DNA from 4 places in the Hungatella sp. genome. Region 3 is predicted to be linked to each of the others. Evidence: predicted binding sites of a transcription regulator. Region 3 holds the regulator's gene; each other region holds the start of a gene.
What was found. Region 3 encodes NrdR, which represses ribonucleotide reductase genes. Its sites were predicted from a motif close to CACAANATNTTGTG; they were not measured.

Region 1: nrdD (anaerobic ribonucleoside-triphosphate reductase) is a predicted target of NrdR. The motif match lies at 2,258-2,271, and genes of this name have one in related genera.
Region 2: ACLTD4_RS29525 (ribonucleoside triphosphate reductase) is a predicted target of NrdR. The motif match lies at 2,043-2,056, and genes of this name have one in related genera.
Region 4: ACLTD4_RS14480 (ribonucleoside-diphosphate reductase subunit alpha) is a predicted target of NrdR. The motif match lies at 2,269-2,282, and genes of this name have one in related genera.

What each region holds. Positions count from the first base shown of each region.
Region 1 covers NZ_JBKVCZ010000102.1:650-4,849, reverse strand. The annotation lists gene nrdD (anaerobic ribonucleoside-triphosphate reductase) at 11-2,140, opposite strand; gene ACLTD4_RS24265 (flavodoxin family protein) at 2,488-3,108, opposite strand; partial or broken gene ACLTD4_RS24260 (SNF2-related protein) at 3,129-4,200, opposite strand, start outside.
Region 2 covers NZ_JBKVCZ010000162.1:1,112-5,311, forward strand. The annotation lists gene ACLTD4_RS29525 (ribonucleoside triphosphate reductase) at 1-1,960, opposite strand, end outside; gene hflX (GTPase HflX) at 2,229-3,476, opposite strand; gene ACLTD4_RS29535 (tetratricopeptide repeat protein) at 3,555-4,200, opposite strand, start outside.
Region 3 covers NZ_JBKVCZ010000216.1:154-4,353, forward strand. The annotation lists partial or broken gene ACLTD4_RS32305 (hypothetical protein) at 1-40, shown strand, start outside; gene ACLTD4_RS32310 (DUF975 family protein) at 40-873, shown strand; gene ACLTD4_RS32315 (PRC-barrel domain-containing protein) at 937-1,197, shown strand; gene nrdR (transcriptional regulator NrdR) at 1,384-1,836, shown strand; gene ACLTD4_RS32325 (YqeG family HAD IIIA-type phosphatase) at 1,845-2,372, shown strand; gene aroE (shikimate dehydrogenase) at 2,353-3,225, shown strand; gene ACLTD4_RS32335 (shikimate kinase) at 3,222-3,734, shown strand; gene aroQ (type II 3-dehydroquinate dehydratase) at 3,731-4,162, shown strand.
Region 4 covers NZ_JBKVCZ010000041.1:12,987-17,186, forward strand. The annotation lists gene ACLTD4_RS14480 (ribonucleoside-diphosphate reductase subunit alpha) at 1-2,169, opposite strand, end outside; gene ACLTD4_RS14485 (putative immunity protein) at 2,622-3,149, opposite strand; gene ACLTD4_RS14490 (hypothetical protein) at 3,327-4,200, shown strand, end outside.

The sequences.
Region 1 (4,200 bases), on a different contig from region 3:
GCTCCCCAGACTACAGATGAAGCACTCTGGACTTGATTTCCTTCGTCTTTCCGGCATTCCAGAAATTCTCGCCCAGGTAACCGCAGGTTCTTCTGGTCACGTTCATCTTGTCCTTGTTCTTATTATGACACTGCGGGCATTCCCACTCCATGTCCTCATTGATGATGATCTCACCGTCGAAGCCGCATTCCTGGCAGTAGTCGGATTTGGTATTGAACTCTGCATACTGGATATTGTCATAGATAAATTTAACCACTTCTTCCATGGCCTCCAGATTCTTGGCCATGTTCGGAACCTCCACATAAGAGATGGCGCCGCCGGAAGAAATCTTCTGGAACTGGCTCTCAAATGTAAACTTGCTGAACGCGTCGATCTTCTCTCTCACGTCCACGTGGTAGGAATTCGTGTAGTAGCCCTTGTCCGTCACATTTTCGATCAGGCCGAAACGCTCTCTGTCGATTCTGGCGAAACGGTAGCAGAGAGACTCAGCCGGAGTTCCGTAAAGGCCGAATCCAAGACCGGTCTCCTCTTTCCAGCACTCAACCGCCTCTTTCATGCGGTTCATAACGCGGAGGGCAAACTCCTCTCCCGCCGGGTCCGTGTGGCTGACCCCTTTCATCAGCTTCGTCATCTCGTAGATACCGATGTATCCTAAAGAAATCGTGGAGTAACCGTCATGAAGCAGCGGATCGATCTTCGCCCCCTTCGGGAGTCTGGCGATCGCTCCGTACTGCCAGTGAATCGGGCTCACATCGGATAATGTTCCTTCCAGTGCCTTATGCCTGCACATAAGCGCCTCGAAACAGATGGCAAGACGTTCGTCTAATAGCTTCCAGAATACCTCCTCGTCGCCCTTTGCCAGGATTCCGATCTGCGGAAGGTTCAGGCTCACAACGCCCTGATTGAAACGGCCTTCAAACTTATATTCCCCATTCTCATCCTTCCATGGAGATAAGAAGCTGCGGCAGCCCATACAGCTGAACACATTGCCCTCATAGTTTTCCTTCATCTTCTTCGCGGAAATATAATCGGGATACATGCGCTTTGAAGAGCAGCGCACCGCAAGCTTCGTGATGTAATCGTATTTTCCGCCCTTTAAGCAGTTATTCTCGTCCAGAACGTAGATGAGCTTTGGAAATGCCGGTGTCACATAGACGCCCGCCTCATTCTTGATCCCTTCCAGTCTCTGGCGCAGAATCTCTTCCACGATCAGCGCGTTCTCATCGATGTACTCATCCTCGTCGTCCAGGCGAAGGAACAGCGTCACAAACGGCGCCTGGCCGTTGGTCGTCATCAGGGTGTTGATCTGATACTGGATCGTCTGAACGCCTGATTTCAGTTCATCTCTCAGACGAATCCGCGCCATCTTCTCCACCGCCTCGTTATCCAGGCTGTCGCCAAACTCTTCCCGGATCTGTCTGTGGAATTTATTGCTGCTCTTCCTTAAATACTTTCCAAGATGTCTCATATCCACGGACTGGCCGCCATACTGGTTGCTGGCCACCGCCGCGATAATCTGGGTCATAACCGTACAGGCCACCTGAAAGCTCTTGGGGCTCTCGATCATCTTCTCGTTCATCACAGTGCCGTTATCCAGCATGTCCGCGATATTGATGAGACAGCAGTTAAAGATCGGCTGAACAAAGTAATCCGCATCATGAAAATGAATCGCTCCCTGTTCATGGGCCATGGAAATGCGTTCCGGCAAAAGCATACGCTTCGTCAAATCCCTGGATACCTCTCCGGCGATGTAATCCCTCTGTGTGGATGCCAGAATCGTATTCTTATTGGAATTTTCCTCCGCCAGCTCCTTGTTTTCATTCCGGATCAGCTTCAGGATCGATTCATCCGTCGTGTTCGCTTTTCTCAGAAGCGCCCTCTGATACCGGTAAATCATATATTTTTTCGAGAGAGTGTACTTGTTCTGCTTAACCAGGCGGCTCTCAATCATATCCTGAATGCTCTCGACATGGACAACATCTTCACATTCTTTCTCCACATCATCCAGAATTCCGTCAATCAATGCCTCCCCGGCGCGTTCCGCCGCGTCCACTTCCGCATTCGCCTTCTGAATAGCCCTTACAATCTTCTCTCTGTCATAATTTACAAATCTGCCGTCACGTTTCTGTACCTTAATCATCGCTGTCTCCTTATTTCCTTTAATCCATATTCTACTTTATAATACTGCTAAAAAATAACACAGCAGCTACCAATTTGCCGTGAAATCTTCTACATTTTGCGTATGTAATTATTTCTTCACCATATATAGTGCTTTTCCATTATACAACAGATATGGCAAAAGTAAAGGCCTTTTTCTCTTTTTCTTTCTCTCTAAAGCCCTGAAAAAACACATCAGCGCTCTCCGCAGGCCGTTTCCGGGACATTAATTTTTTTCTCAGCGGAGTCAGTACACAGCCGAAGAACCAGCGGGCGGTGAAAGGATTGGTCCTTCCGCCGCCCGCCGGTTCTCCGGCATAGCCTCCAGTTTTAACGGATAAAGTTTGTCTTAAGCTTCTGCTCCGCTTCCGGCGTCGTGATTCCTGCCGCCTTACCCGCCTCGATGCAGCGAAGCATCCACGCCATATTCTTCCCCAACGTGCGCATGATCTGCAGCCCCTCCAAATCCTGCTCCACGTCCTCCGGTGAATTGCCGTGAACCATGTTCCAGTACTGGGATGATACGACCGGCATCTGGGAAATCGTGAAGTATTTGTTCAGGGTATCGAGCGTAGCCGTCGTTCCCGCGCGCCGTGCAGAGGCCACCGCAGCAGCCGGCTTGAACGCAAAGCAGCTTCCCGCGTAGAACAGACGGTCCAGGAAGGAATAGAGGGAGCCGTTAGCCGACGCATAGTAGACCGGAGAGCCGACGATCAGTCCATCCGCGTGCTCCATCTTATCCAAAAATGCATTGACCGGATCTCCCTTGAAGACACAGCGGCCCATCGCGGCGCATTTGCCGCATCCGATACATCCATGAACGGCCTGATTGCCGATATGGACGATCTCCGTCTCGATTCCCTCTTTCGTAAGAGCTCCCGCCACTTCCGTGAGAGCACGGTATGTACAGCCCTTTTCGTGAGGGCTTCCGTTTAACAGCAGTACTTTCATCTTAATCCATCCTTTCTTTTTCAACTGAAAATAAGCAGGCCGATGAGATCATCCTTCGTCAGGCTGCCTAACGAGACGGTGCCTTCTGTTATGATCTGTTCCGCCAGATTCTTCTTTGATTCCTGAAGCTTTAAGATATTTTCTTCAATGGTTCCCTTCGTAATCAGCTTAAACACGGTTACCTGCTTTTCCTGGCCGATCCGGTGGGTGCGGTCCGTCGCCTGATTCTGCGCCGCCACGTTCCACCATGGATCGTAATGGATGACCACATCCGCGGCCGTTAAGTTTAATCCCGTTCCTCCGGCTTTCAGGGAGATCAGGAATACCGGCACGCCGTCGTCCTTAAAGGAGTTGACCATGTGAAGGCGCTCTTCCTTGGGTGTCGCACCCGTCAGAATATAATATGCAATCCCCTCTTTTTTCAGCCGCTTTTCGATGATTTCCAGCATCGATGTAAACTGGGAAAAGAGCAGAATCTTATGGCCGCCCTCCACGCCGTTCCGGATCAGATCGATACACGTCTCGAGCTTGGCGGAGCTACCGTTATAGTTGCTGTAGCAGAGATGCGGATCGCAGCAGATCTGGCGCAGCTTCGTCAGCTGAGCCAGGATCTGAATCCTGTCAGAGCCGCCGTCTCCGGCCTGCTCCAGCTGCTGTCTGACCTGCCATGCATTGGCGGTGTACAAATCCTTCTGTTCCTTCTCGAAGCCGGAATAGATAACATTCTCCAGCTTATCGGGAAGTTCCTTCAGCACATCCTTCTTTAAGCGGCGCATGATAAACGGACCGATCATACGGTGCAGCCCCTTTAGACAGGCTTCATCCTGATCCCGCACGATGGGAAGCTCATACTCCTTCTTGAATCTCTGATAGGAAAACAGGAAGCCGGGCATGAGGAAGTCAAATATACTCCACAGCTCGCTGAGCCGGTTTTCAATCGGCGTTCCCGTCAGGGCGAATCTCGTTCTGGCATTCACCGATTTAACCGCCTTCGCGCTCTGGGTCGAGGCGTTCTTGATATACTGTGCCTCGTCGATGATCTGAAAACGGAATTCCTTTTCCTCGTAAAAGGCGATATCCCGCTTCAGCAGA
Region 2 (4,200 bases), on a different contig from region 3:
TTCCGCAGATCGGGCAGACGCTGTGTTCGCCGATCAGATAGCCATGCTCTGCACAGATGGAATACGTCGGTGACAGCGTGTAATACGGAAGCTTGTAGTTCTCCGCAATGGTGTGCACCAGTCTCGCCGCGGCCGCCCAGTCAGGAAGCTTCTCGCCCAGGAAGGCATGGAATACAGTTCCCGAGGTGTATAAGGTCTGCAGCTCATCCTGAATATCCAGAGCATCGAATATATCCGCCGTATAATCGACAGGCAGATGAGAGCTGTTGGTGTAGTAAGGCGTATCCCCTTCGGCTCCGGCCGTCTTAATATCCGGATATCTCTTCCTGTCATGCTTGGCCAGACGGTAGGTCGTGGACTCCGCCGGTGTGGCCTCCAGATTGTATAAGTCGCCGTATTTCTCCTGATAATCGGAAAGGCGCTCTCTCATATGGTTTAATACGTTCTTTGTAAATTCCTGTGTCTGTACACTTGTCATGTCTTCGCCCAGCCATCTGGCATTGAGGCCAACCTCGTTCATACCGATTAAGCCGATGGTGGAGAAATGGTTTTCAAAGGTTCCCAGATATCTCCTGGTATAAGGGTACAGTCCCTGGTTCAACAGCTTGGTGATCACTTCCCGCTTCGTCTTTAAGGACCTTGCGGAAACGTCCATCATATGGTCCAAACGGCTGTAGAAATCAGCCTCGTCCTTTGCCAGGTAAGCGATTCTCGGCATATTGATGGTTACGACGCCCACCGATCCGGTACTTTCGCCTGATCCGAAGAACCCGCCCGTCTTTCTGCGCAGCTCACGGAGATCGAGGCGCAGACGGCAGCACATACTTCTGACATCGCTGGGTTCCATATCGCTGTTTATGTAATTGGAGAAGTAAGGCGTACCGTACTTGGAGGTCATCTCGAACAGCAGTCTGTTGTTCTCGGTATCGGACCAGTCAAAGTCCTTGGTGATGGAATAGGTCGGGATCGGATACTGGAATCCGCGTCCGTTGGCGTCTCCCTCGATCATCGTCTCGATGAAGGCCTTGTTGATCATATCCATCTCTGTCTTACAGTCTTTGTACTTGAAGTCCGCTTCCTTACCGCCTACAATAGCCGGAAGCTCTGCCATATCGCCCGGCACGGTCCAGTCCAGCGTGATGTTGGAGAACGGCGCCTGAGTACCCCAGCGGCTTGGCGTATTAACGCCGTAGATGAAGGACTCGATGCACTTCTTCACCTCCGGGTAGGTTAAGTTATCTATCTTTACAAAAGGAGCAAGGTAGGTATCGAAAGAGGAAAATGCCTGAGCGCCTGCCCATTCATTCTGCATTATGCCTAAAAAGTTGACCATCTGGTTGCAGAGCACGGATAAATGCTTTGCAGGGGATGATGTGATCTTGCCCGGAATGCCGCCCAGACCTTCCATGAGAAGCTGCTTTAAGGACCAGCCCGCGCAGTAGCCTGTCAGCATGGACAAATCGTGGATATGGATATCCGCATTCCTGTGGGCATCCGCGATCTCCTGATCGTATATCTCGGACAGCCAGTAATTTGCCGTAACCGCACCGGAATTGCTTAAGATCAGGCCGCCTACGGAATAGGTAACGGTCGAGTTCTCCTTGACACGCCAGTCCTCCACCTTCACATAGCTGTTCACCACATCCTTATAGTCCAGGATGGTATTCTTCATGTTACGGATTTTTTCTCTCTGTTTTCTGTATAAAATATAGGCCTTTGCCACATCCGTGTAACCGGTCTGCTCCAGGACGTGCTCAACGCTGTCCTGAATCTGCTCAACCGTTACCTGGCCGTCTCTCATCTTTTCCTGAAAGTCCGCCGTAACACGGAGGGACAACAGCTCCAGAATCTCATTATTAAAATCCTTCTTTGTAGCCTTAAATGCCTTCTTTATCGCTTCCGTTATCTTATTCAGACTGAATTCAGCGACCTCCCCATCTCTTTTCAATACTGATATCATTTATACCTGACTCCTTTCCTTTTACAACCCTGACACCGCCTTAACCGGTGCATTGTTTATTATAGCAGAAGAGAAACAAAAACACAATATCTGGTTTCGCAAAAAACATTAAAACCATATATTGTGTCTTATTATGTTTTCTTATAAGCTTCGAGTCACTTATCGCAAAACTGCGGACTGTCTGTCAGTATAGCACACCTTACACAGTTTCTCAACCACCAATTCGACCGGTGTGCTCCGCAGCCGTACATTTATGCTTTTTGCCATTTTAAATCAGGTTTGCATACATCTCCGCAGGCACATAGGCGCTGACAAAAATACCGTCGTCCCGGTACTCTTCCTTCAGAAGCTGGCCGTATTTCCGGATCAGCTGTATCTTTCCGGCATCCTGATAGGGGTATATCCGCTCCAGGAATACTTTCCTGCTCCTCAAAATACTCTCCAGCAGATTCAGGAGCTCGTCCAGTCCCTCCCCGGTCTTTGCCGAAATCTTCACCTGGTAATCGGAAGATAAGTCGCGGGGAATCCTCATCTCACCTGCCGCGTCTATCTTATTAAAGACTGTGATCACTTCCTTGTCGTGAACGCCCAAATCCTTCAGCGTCTCATAGACCACATACATCTGCATATCCATCTGGGGATTGGAGCAGTCCACCACATGAAGAATGATGTCCGAGTACTTTGCCTCCTCCAGTGTGCTCTTAAACGCCTCGATCAGATTATGGGGCAGCTTCCGTATAAATCCGACCGTGTCAGTCAGAAGAATCTGCTCCCCGCCGGGAAGCTCTAAGTTTCTCGTTGTCGGGTCCAGCGTGGCAAAGAGTTTGTCCTCCGCCAGAATTCCGGCGTCCGTAAGCGTGTTGAGCAGCGTGGACTTTCCCGCGTTGGTGTAACCCACAATGGCTGCCACCGGAGTATGGTTCCTTGTCCGCTGCTGCCTGGCCACGTCCCTGTGGCGCTTCACATCCTCCAGTTCCGCTTTCAGCTGGCCGATCCGGTCGTGAATCAGACGACGGTCCACCTCCAGCTTCTTCTCGCCGGGACCTCTCGTTCCGATTCCGCCGCCCAGACGGGAGAGCGAATTTCTCAGTCCCACCAGTCTGGCCGCCCGGTACTTCAACTGGGCCAGCTCCACCTGGATCTTACCTTCCCTGGTTGTCGCCCTGGAAGCGAAAATGTCGAGAATTACCATGGTACGGTCCATCACCTTCGTATCCAGTGCATCCTCCAGATTCCGAAGCTGTGCGGGCGACAGCTCGTCATCGCAGACAATGCCAGTGGCATTCAGCTCCCAGACGCGCTCCTTCACCTCTTCGATCTTTCCCTTGCCCAGATACGTCCCCGGATGAATCCGTTCCCGGTTCTGGATGATCTTGTCCACCGTGACGGCTCCCGCCGTCTCCACAAGCTCCTCCAGTTCCTCTAAGGAGGCTGCTGCCAGGCTTTCCTCTTCCGTGCTCACGGCCACCAGAATGACCCGCTCTTCGATTTCCTTTAACTCCACTAAATCAGCCATTGATCTCCTAATCCATTACCTTGTCTTTATTTCAATCCTCATTTTGGGTTCCTGTACCACTCAAAATGACACAGCAGCTTATCTGCTTTTTAAAAACTCCAGTTCCCGCGCGGCTTCTTCGTCTGAGCTGTTTCCTGCCACATACTGCTCCATCAGCTCCCGCGCCTTGTCAAAGTCTCCCTTGTACTCGTATGCAACCGCCTGATTGTAGATCAGGTCCGGCACCGAGGCGGCGTCCGGCTTTAATAATCCCTGGGCGAAATAGGTAATAGCCGTCTCATAATCCTTTTCCCCGAATTTGCAGAGGCCCATCCGGTTGTACAGCTCGGCATTTTCGATTCCTTCCGCCTGGGCGCTCTCATAGAGCGTCATGGCCTCGGCGGATGCTCCCTGGTTCTCCAGCGCCGCTCCGGCCGCGAGAATCGCCTCCGCCCTGCCTGGAGCGTTTTTCTCCGTATCCAGTTCGGCTGCACGCTTATAATCGTCCAGCGCCCCGCTTAAGTCTCCTGTCTGCGCTTTGGAGACGCAGCGCATGTTCAAATATTCCGGCCGCTCCTTATCCACCTGGATCAGGATACCGTAGGTATCCGAGGCAGCCTGGTAATCTGCGGCACGGTATTCCGCCTCCGCACGGTATTTCAGTACGTCAATATCGAATGCGCCCACCAGCGCGTTGGAGGCATTAATCGCCTCGTCGAAAGAAGCGATCGCACTCTCATAATCC
Region 3 (4,200 bases):
AATGATGAGTTCATCCCTTCTGTCAGGAGGTGCTTTTTAATGAAGACAACGTCAACGGAACTGAAAAAACGTGCGAAGCTTACGCTGTCAGGCAACTATGGAACAGCCGTGGGAGCTATGCTGATTGTGTATGTCCTCCTGATCGTCGTTATGATGATTTTTATCGGTATATCTGCAGTCAGCACACTCTCCTGGATCGGCGAACCCGGCTTCAACCGGGGAGGCTGGATGCGCTCACTGGCAATCGATATGGTGATTTATTTCATCGCGATCCTTTTGGTTTACCTCATAATGGTCGGAATACGAAGGATGTTCTACTATATGTGTACAGGCCAGCCGTATTCACTGGGAGATATGTTGTTTGCCTTTACTCACAGACCTCAAAGATTTTTAGGCGTATACTTTATCAACCTGGTATTTGGTATAATCATTGGAATCCCATATTTTGTGGTAAGCGTTTCCGCCCGTATTACGGGTTATATCCCCATACTGGCAGCGCTTCAGTTTCTGATGTATCTGCTTCAGATAGTCGGAATCGTCGTGTATAGCCTGCATTTTAAAATGGCGGTTTACCTTCTGATGGAAGATCCCGAGCGGACGGTGATCAGCTGCTTCCGGGAGAGCGCGGCGCTCATGAAAGGGAACAAGGGCCGCCTGTTTTATCTGGGAATCAGCCTGATCGGGATGTATTTGCTGGGGTTCGGATCGTTTGGAATCGGGTTTTTGTGGATTTTACCGTATATAGAGACGACCATGATTCACTTCTATCTCGATATGAGCGATGGATCGCGCCGGGAAGAAGCATATGATTACGAGGAACCGGTTTATGACGGCAGAAGCTGTGACGGCCTTTATGGAAATGTACCGGAGTAATAATTTGTATCACACATAGGAAATGCGCATAGAATACACTAAGGAATATAGAAGGTGCAGGCTATGCGCATTTCAGATCTTAAACAAAAAGAAGTGATTAACATCTGCGACTGCAAACGCCTTGGTTATGTGGGCGACGTGGATTTTGATATGGATACGGGCTGTCTTCTGGCGATCATCGTTCCCGGGCCGGGCTGCTTCTGTGGATTTCTGGTCAGAGAAAAAGAGTACATCATTCCCTTCTGTGACATCTGTCAGGTGGGGAGAGATATTATCCTGGTGAAAGTAGATCTGGAAAAAGCTGAGGAAAAATGCAAGATATAGTGTAATATGTGCTTGCGAATCTACGGATTGTGGGGTATGATATACATAATTAAAAAGTAACGGATCCGGAGCCGCGAAAAACTGTGTATTCTTTTTTTCGCGGTTTTGGGTCCTGCACAAAAAACAGTGGGATTTCTCATTTCTGAAAAGAAGGTAAGAGAAATCGCCCAACAGGAGGATAGCGACGTGAAATGTCCATTTTGTAATGAAGCAGATACAAAGGTCATTGATTCAAGACCGGCGGATGACAACAGCTCCATCAGGCGCCGCAGGCAGTGTGAGAAATGCGGAAAGAGATTTACAACGTATGAAAAACTGGAGACTCTCCCGCTGATGGTTATTAAGAAGGACGAGTCCAGAGAAGTCTATGAACGTTCCAAGCTGGAAAAAGGAATCCTTCATTCCTGCCACAAGCGTCCCGTTTCTTCCCAGCAGATTGATTCCATGGTGGACGAGATCGAGACACAGATATTCAATATGGAAGAGAAGGAAGTCTCCAGCTCCGCGATCGGAGAGCTTGTTATGAAAAAGCTGCAGGAGGTCGATGAGGTCGCATATGTCCGTTTCGCCTCCGTATATCGTGAGTTCAAGGACGTGAATACGTTCATGGAAGAGATCGGAAAATTATTGAAAAAGTAGGAAGATGTATGTTTAACAGATTTTATCCGGATGAAGACGTGGCCTCTGCGTATGACATTCCGTATGACGCCCTTTATAAAAAGGGAATCAGAGGCGTAATCTTTGATGTAGACAACACCCTGGTGCCCCATGACGCGCCGGCGGATGAGAGAGCGAAGCGCTTGTTTTCTCATCTGCGGGCGCTTGGCATGGACACCTGCCTGCTTTCCAATAACAAAGAGCCGCGGGTGGCAGCTTTTGCAGAAGCTGTCGGCGGCTCTAACTATATCTATAAGGGCGGAAAGCCGGGCGTGAAGAATTATAAGAAGGCGATGGAGCTCATGGGGACGAGCTTAAACAGCACGATATTCGTGGGAGATCAGCTGTTTACCGACGTCTACGGGGCCAAACGGACGGGAATCAGGAGCTTTCTGGTGAAGCCGATCAATCCGAAGGAAGAGATTCAGATCGTATTAAAACGGTATCCGGAGGCACTTATCTTATTTTTTTATCGCAGGGACAAAAAGAGGAGACAGTATGATAAGCGGAAAAAGTAAAGTATGCGGAGTCATGGCGTATCCGGTGGAGCACTCCATGTCACCGCTCATGCATAATTATTACTCGGAAAAGACAGGAACAGATCTCGTCTATGTACCGCTTAAGGTGGAGCCGGGACGTGTGGAGGAAGCGGTAAAAGGAGCCTACGCCCTTAATTTTACCGGCATGAACGTCACGGTTCCTCACAAGCAGGAGGTCATGAAATACCTGGTGGATATCGACGAGGACGCAAAAGCCATCGGTGCCGTCAACACGCTGGTGCGGACAGACGGCGGCTACAAGGGCTATAACACGGACGCGGCAGGACTGAAACGAGCCATGACGGAGGCGGGAATCGAAATCCGGGACCGCACCTGCATCCTGTTCGGAGCGGGCGGCGCGGCCAGGGCGGCAGCCTGCGTGCTGGCGAAGGAAGGCGCGTCTGTGATTTATGTTCTGAACCGGAGTTTGGAAAAGGCGGAGGCCCTTTCTGAGATCGTCAATGAGCGGTTCGGCCGCAGAGTCATGCTTCCCATGGCCCTGGACGATTACGGAAGGCTGGAGTGCAGCTCCTGCCTGGCGGTTCAGACCACCAGCGTAGGGATGCATCCGAACGTGGATCACGCCCCGGTGGAGGATGCGGAATTCTATAAAAAGATCGATACGGCGGTAGACATTGTGTATACGCCGATGGAGACGAAATTTATGAAATACGTTCGGGCAGCCGGCGGCAAGGCCGTGGGAGGGCTCGATATGCTGATTTACCAGGGCGTTATCGCCTACGAGCTGTGGAATCCGGAGACCGTGTTTACCAGAGAGATGATCGACGGTGCGAGAGTGCTGATGCGGGAAGAACTGGAGGCGGCGCGATGAAGAACGTGATTTTGATCGGCTTCATGGGGGCCGGTAAGACAACGGTCGGGGAACGGTACGCAAAGAAGCACGGTCTCCCTATGGTGGATACTGACTGGCTGATCGAAGAGCGGGCAGGCATGACGATATCGGAGATATTTGCGCAGAAGGGCGAGGACGAGTTTCGTAGGACGGAGACGGCGGTTCTCCAGACGCTTCTTTCCGATACACAGGAAAAGGTCATTTCCGTCGGAGGCGGGCTTCCCCTGCGGGAAGAAAACAGAAGGCTGCTGAAACAGCTTGGGACCGTGATTTATCTGGAGGTGAATCCGGATACCGTGCTGAAACGGCTGAAGGGAGATACGACAAGGCCGCTGCTTCAGGGCGGAGACGTGACGCGGCGTGTGGAAGAGCTGATCGCGGCCCGTGGCCCCATATACCGGGAGGCTGCCGGACTGATTGTGGATGTGAATGGACGGAGTGTCGGTGAGATTGTGACGGAGCTGGAAGAAAGGATGGGATTTGAATGAAGCTGCTTCTTTTAAATGGACCGAATTTAAATTTTCTTGGAATCAGGGAAAAAGGTGTATACGGCACTGAGGATTACGGATATCTTGTCCGTATGATGAAAGAGAAGGCGGAGAGAGAAGGACATGAACTGGATATTTACCAGAGTAACTTCGAGGGCGGCTTAATCGATAAGATCCAGGAAGCGTATTATAACGGAACGGAAGGCATTATCATCAATCCGGGCGCGTTTACCCATTACAGCTACGCGTTGAGAGATGCCCTTTCCTCGGTGGAGATTCCGAAGGTGGAGGTACATATTTCCAACGTGCATAAAAGGGAAGAATTCAGGCATACTTCTGTTACGGCGCCTGTCTGCGACGGCCAGGTTCTGGGGCTGGGACTGAAGGGTTATGCCCTTGCCATGGACTATTTGACAGGCCGTGAATAACGGCGTGTATACAGAAAATGAAAAAAATAGTTGAAAAA
Region 4 (4,200 bases), on a different contig from region 3:
CGGCGCAATGGCGATCAGCCATCCGTTTCTCATGCCGTTTGCCGCCGTCTTTTCCTTCAGCCGGAGCCACTCTTCCGAATGGTAGTTCCGTTTTTCAAAATAGGCGCCCGTCTGCCAGTCGCTTCCTTCAAACAGCTCATAGCGGCCCTTTTCCCCGGCATAGTCACAGCTTGCCTCAATCGCCGCGTAATTAATCCATTCAAACACCCGGTCGGTAAATGCCAAATGCTCCTCCGATTCCCAGGAAATTCCGTTTTTCGCCAGCATATGGTGGTAACCGCTGATCCCCAGTCCGATGGGGCGGTACCGCATGTTGTTGATTTTGGCGTATGGAACCGGGAAAAAGTTTAAGTCGATGACATTGTCCAGCGCACGCACTGCGTACCGTGTCAGCTCGGTAACCTCTTTCCGGTCCGTCACATCGATCTTCCCGAGAGAGAGGCTGGCCAGATTACATACCACGAAATCGCCGGGCTTTGTCACTGTCACCACCACCGTTTCGCCGTCCACCGTTTCGATGCGCTGCTCCATCTGTTCCACCGGACTCATATTCTGTGCAATTTCCGTACAGAGATTGCTGCAGTAAATGATGCCCTTATGGCTGTTGGGATTTGCCTCATTAACCAGGTCCCGGTTAAAGGTAAATGGAGTTCCCGTCTCCACCGCACTCTTTAAAATCAGGCGGACCAGTTCTTTTACCGGAATCACCCGCTTATGAATCCTGTGATCAGCGACACAGTCCCGATAGCGTTCCTCCCATTCCTGTCCATAGGAATCTTCCAGCGAATAGCCCTTTACCGTGAGAATCTCATGAGGACACATCAGGTACCAGTCCGCGTCGATATTCTCCTTTGCCAGCTTCCAGAACAGGTTCGGATAACAGACCGCCGGAAATACGTCGTGTGCCTTCATACGGTCGTCCCCATTGTTAGTACGCAGTGCCAGGAATTCCGGAAGGTCCTTATGCCACGCATCCAGATATACGGCGACGGCTCCCTGGCGAACGCCCAGCTGATCTACCGCCACCGCGGTATCATTGGCCAGCTTGATCCAGCGGATCACGCCCCCGGCTGCGCCCTTAAAGCCGCGGATTGCACTTCCTGCTGCCCTGACCTTGCCGAAATACAGTCCCATACCACCGCCGAACTTGCTAACCTTGGCAAAGCTGTCAATGCTGCGGTAAATGCCATCCAGGCTGTCCGGCACCGTGTCGATAAAACAGGAGGAAAGCTGATGATACGGCTTTCTCGCGTTGGAAAGGGTCGGCGTCGCCATGGTAACCTTAAGCGTACTCAGCATATCGTAAAAACGCCTCACCCATTCCAGCCGGTCGTTCTTCTCCAGCATGGCCAGATGCAGGGCGATGCCCAGAAACATCTCCTGCGGGGACTCTAACGGAACATTCTCCCGGCTGCGGATCACATATCTGGAAAGAAGCAGCTCCAGTCCGGAATACGTAAAAAGCTGATCCCGCGTTTCGTCGAGGAAGCCCTCACACGTCTCGATCTCCTCCCTGGTGTAATGTTCCAGAATATAGTCGCCGTAAAGCCGTTCCCCTGTCAGAAAATACAGCTTATCGTAAAAGCTTCTGATCTGATACTTCGCCTCCATGGATCTTAAGTTCTTTCTGAAGCGGACCATCAAAAGACGGGCCGCAATGTACTCCCAGTCCGGCGCTTCCTGGGTGGTAAGCTCCACAGCGGCCTGGATTAAGGCAGCCAGCTTCTCCGCTTCCGTCATCCCCTGTTTATAGAAAGCCGAAAATTTCATAAACAGGTGCTCCAGCCGGTACGCCGTGCCGGTCCATTTTTTCTGAATCTCCTTTAAGACGGCCTCCATATCAGGAACATCGTTAAAATACCGGACCAGATCCTGCCTCACACTGCGTTCCTTACTCCGCTCATTCCGATAAAGAATAAAGCTCTTAAGCGCCTCGTAGCAGCCGGCTTCCATCAGAGACTGTTCCACCATGTCCTGAATCTGCTCCACGCTGAGAGGACTTCCGTCCCTCACCGCACCGTCCACTTTCTCATTCACCAGACCCATGATCCTGTCCATCCGCGCCTCGCCAGGCTCCTGATTCACACTGGCAAACGCACACAGGATGGCACTCTTTATCTTCCCGCACTCGTATGATTCCGGCTGACCGTTTCTTTTTCTGATATCCATTTCTTTTACCGCCATTCTCCAAAGTTTAATTGTCATTTTTCATTCATCAAGCAATCAGTATTAATAACTGTTATTAATGCCGTCACTAAAAGATAATACCACAAGATGTAGTTTATTACAAGATTGTGATCGCAAAATATTTGATTTTTTTACCTTTTGTAATACAACAGATCAATACATGCAAAACTGATGGCCAACCCGAAATCTGATCTTATTACACGGGCGAAAAAGCGCTTTTATTCTATTATAAACAGAATTCCGGCTTGGAATCAAGCGGCAATGAATCAGATGGTGATGAGTATGAATATGAGACCTTTTCCTGCGGGATCAGCACGAAAAAAATAACGTGGAAATGCCGATTAAAAAGATAAGAGGAATCGGCATTCCCACGTTGAAATTATTTTCTTTGTCGGCTGTATTTAACAGCAACAATCTTCTGCATCGGGCCCCCCCTAACAATTCCATTTCACCTTCACCGGATGTGCTTCATCCGGCACGCAGACCTGTTTCAGCGAATCTACGGCTTTTTCCAACTCTTTGGAAGCTATTTGATCATAAACCTCAGCACTTTGTTCCAATCCGGCCTGGCTGTATGCTGCGGCCGCCGCCCCATAAAACAGAAATCCCAGTGCGCTGGTCGGCGTATGGACCGAAGCACATGATGTTGAAACCGCCCGCGCCGCAGCCTGTGCGGTCGGATTATCCGCCAGATCCCGGGCAAGCTGCCCCGCTTCCTTAATTACCGGTTTTATCTCACATAATTTACCGTTTCCTTTTAAATATTCTTCACATGCCAGTATCGTATCCCTCAGACACACATTTCCCGGGCACTCATTCTCATAAATTCCCAGAAAATTATCTTTCGCATAGCCAACAGCCCAGGCCGCCAGCGTTCTTTCATTCTGTGTTTCAATAAGACGCATCAGAGCAATACATTCCGCAGAATTGACATCACCAAGCATTTTTCTTAATTTAGGCATCGTTTTTCTCCTGTTCCTTCTCTCATCTTTCACACAATTTTATCATACCATACTCCCCAGCACGCCATCCATCATTGTAAGTATTTGTAAAACTTTCTTAATTTTCATTTTTCTACCAACCTGCTATAATCTAATTGGCAGCAATCGAAAAACACAACTAATTTAATGGAGGTTTCAATGAAAAAATTAACCGGAAGTCTGCTTCTCTCACTTTTATGCGTCACAGCCGTCTTCGCCTCTGGATTTGCTTTCCGTTCAAAGGCTGACACAGGTACGGCTCCTTCTTCCATCCGGATCTATGGAACGGTAAATCAGACCAGCGACGGCCGACTGTCCATTTCCCGGCAGGACGGGGATTTTGCCGGACAGGAATTAATTATCAATGTATCAGAAGAAACCAGAATTTTAGACGCAGTAAACGGTTATCCCGTTGCGCTGGATACTCTTAAAAACGGCGAGACCATCTACGCCTATATCAGCCCGGCCATGACCTTAAGTCTTCCGCCGATGTCTCACGGAGAGATCATTCTCTGCAGCATTCCGGCCGATTTCAAAGTTCCGGAATATATAACAGTTGATACCTTGACGGTTGCAGGTGACGGTGTTTCCGGTACCATTTCAGCAGATAACGGTACCACCTATACCGTTAATCCCGACAGTCAGATTCTTCCTTACCTCACAAGAAATATCGTCACACTTCAGGACCTTGTGAAAGGTAAGAAATGTCTTGTCTGGACACAGACGGGTTCCAATACTGCATATAAAATCGTAGCATTTGCCGATTCGGTAAATACAGACGGCTCCGGCGAAGCGGCAGCCCCCCGCGGCTGGTCTTCCCAGGATGGCAGCTGGTATTACTATGACAGCACCGGCAGTCTCCACAAAGGCTGGTTAAATGATAACGGCAACTGGTATTACTTAAATCCGGAAACCGGCGTTATGCAGACAGGATTTCTCACAGTTGACGGAAAGACCTATTACCTGCAGGAAAACGGAAAAATGCTGACAAAGGCGAAAACATTTACGCCCGACGCAAGCGGTGCACTTCACT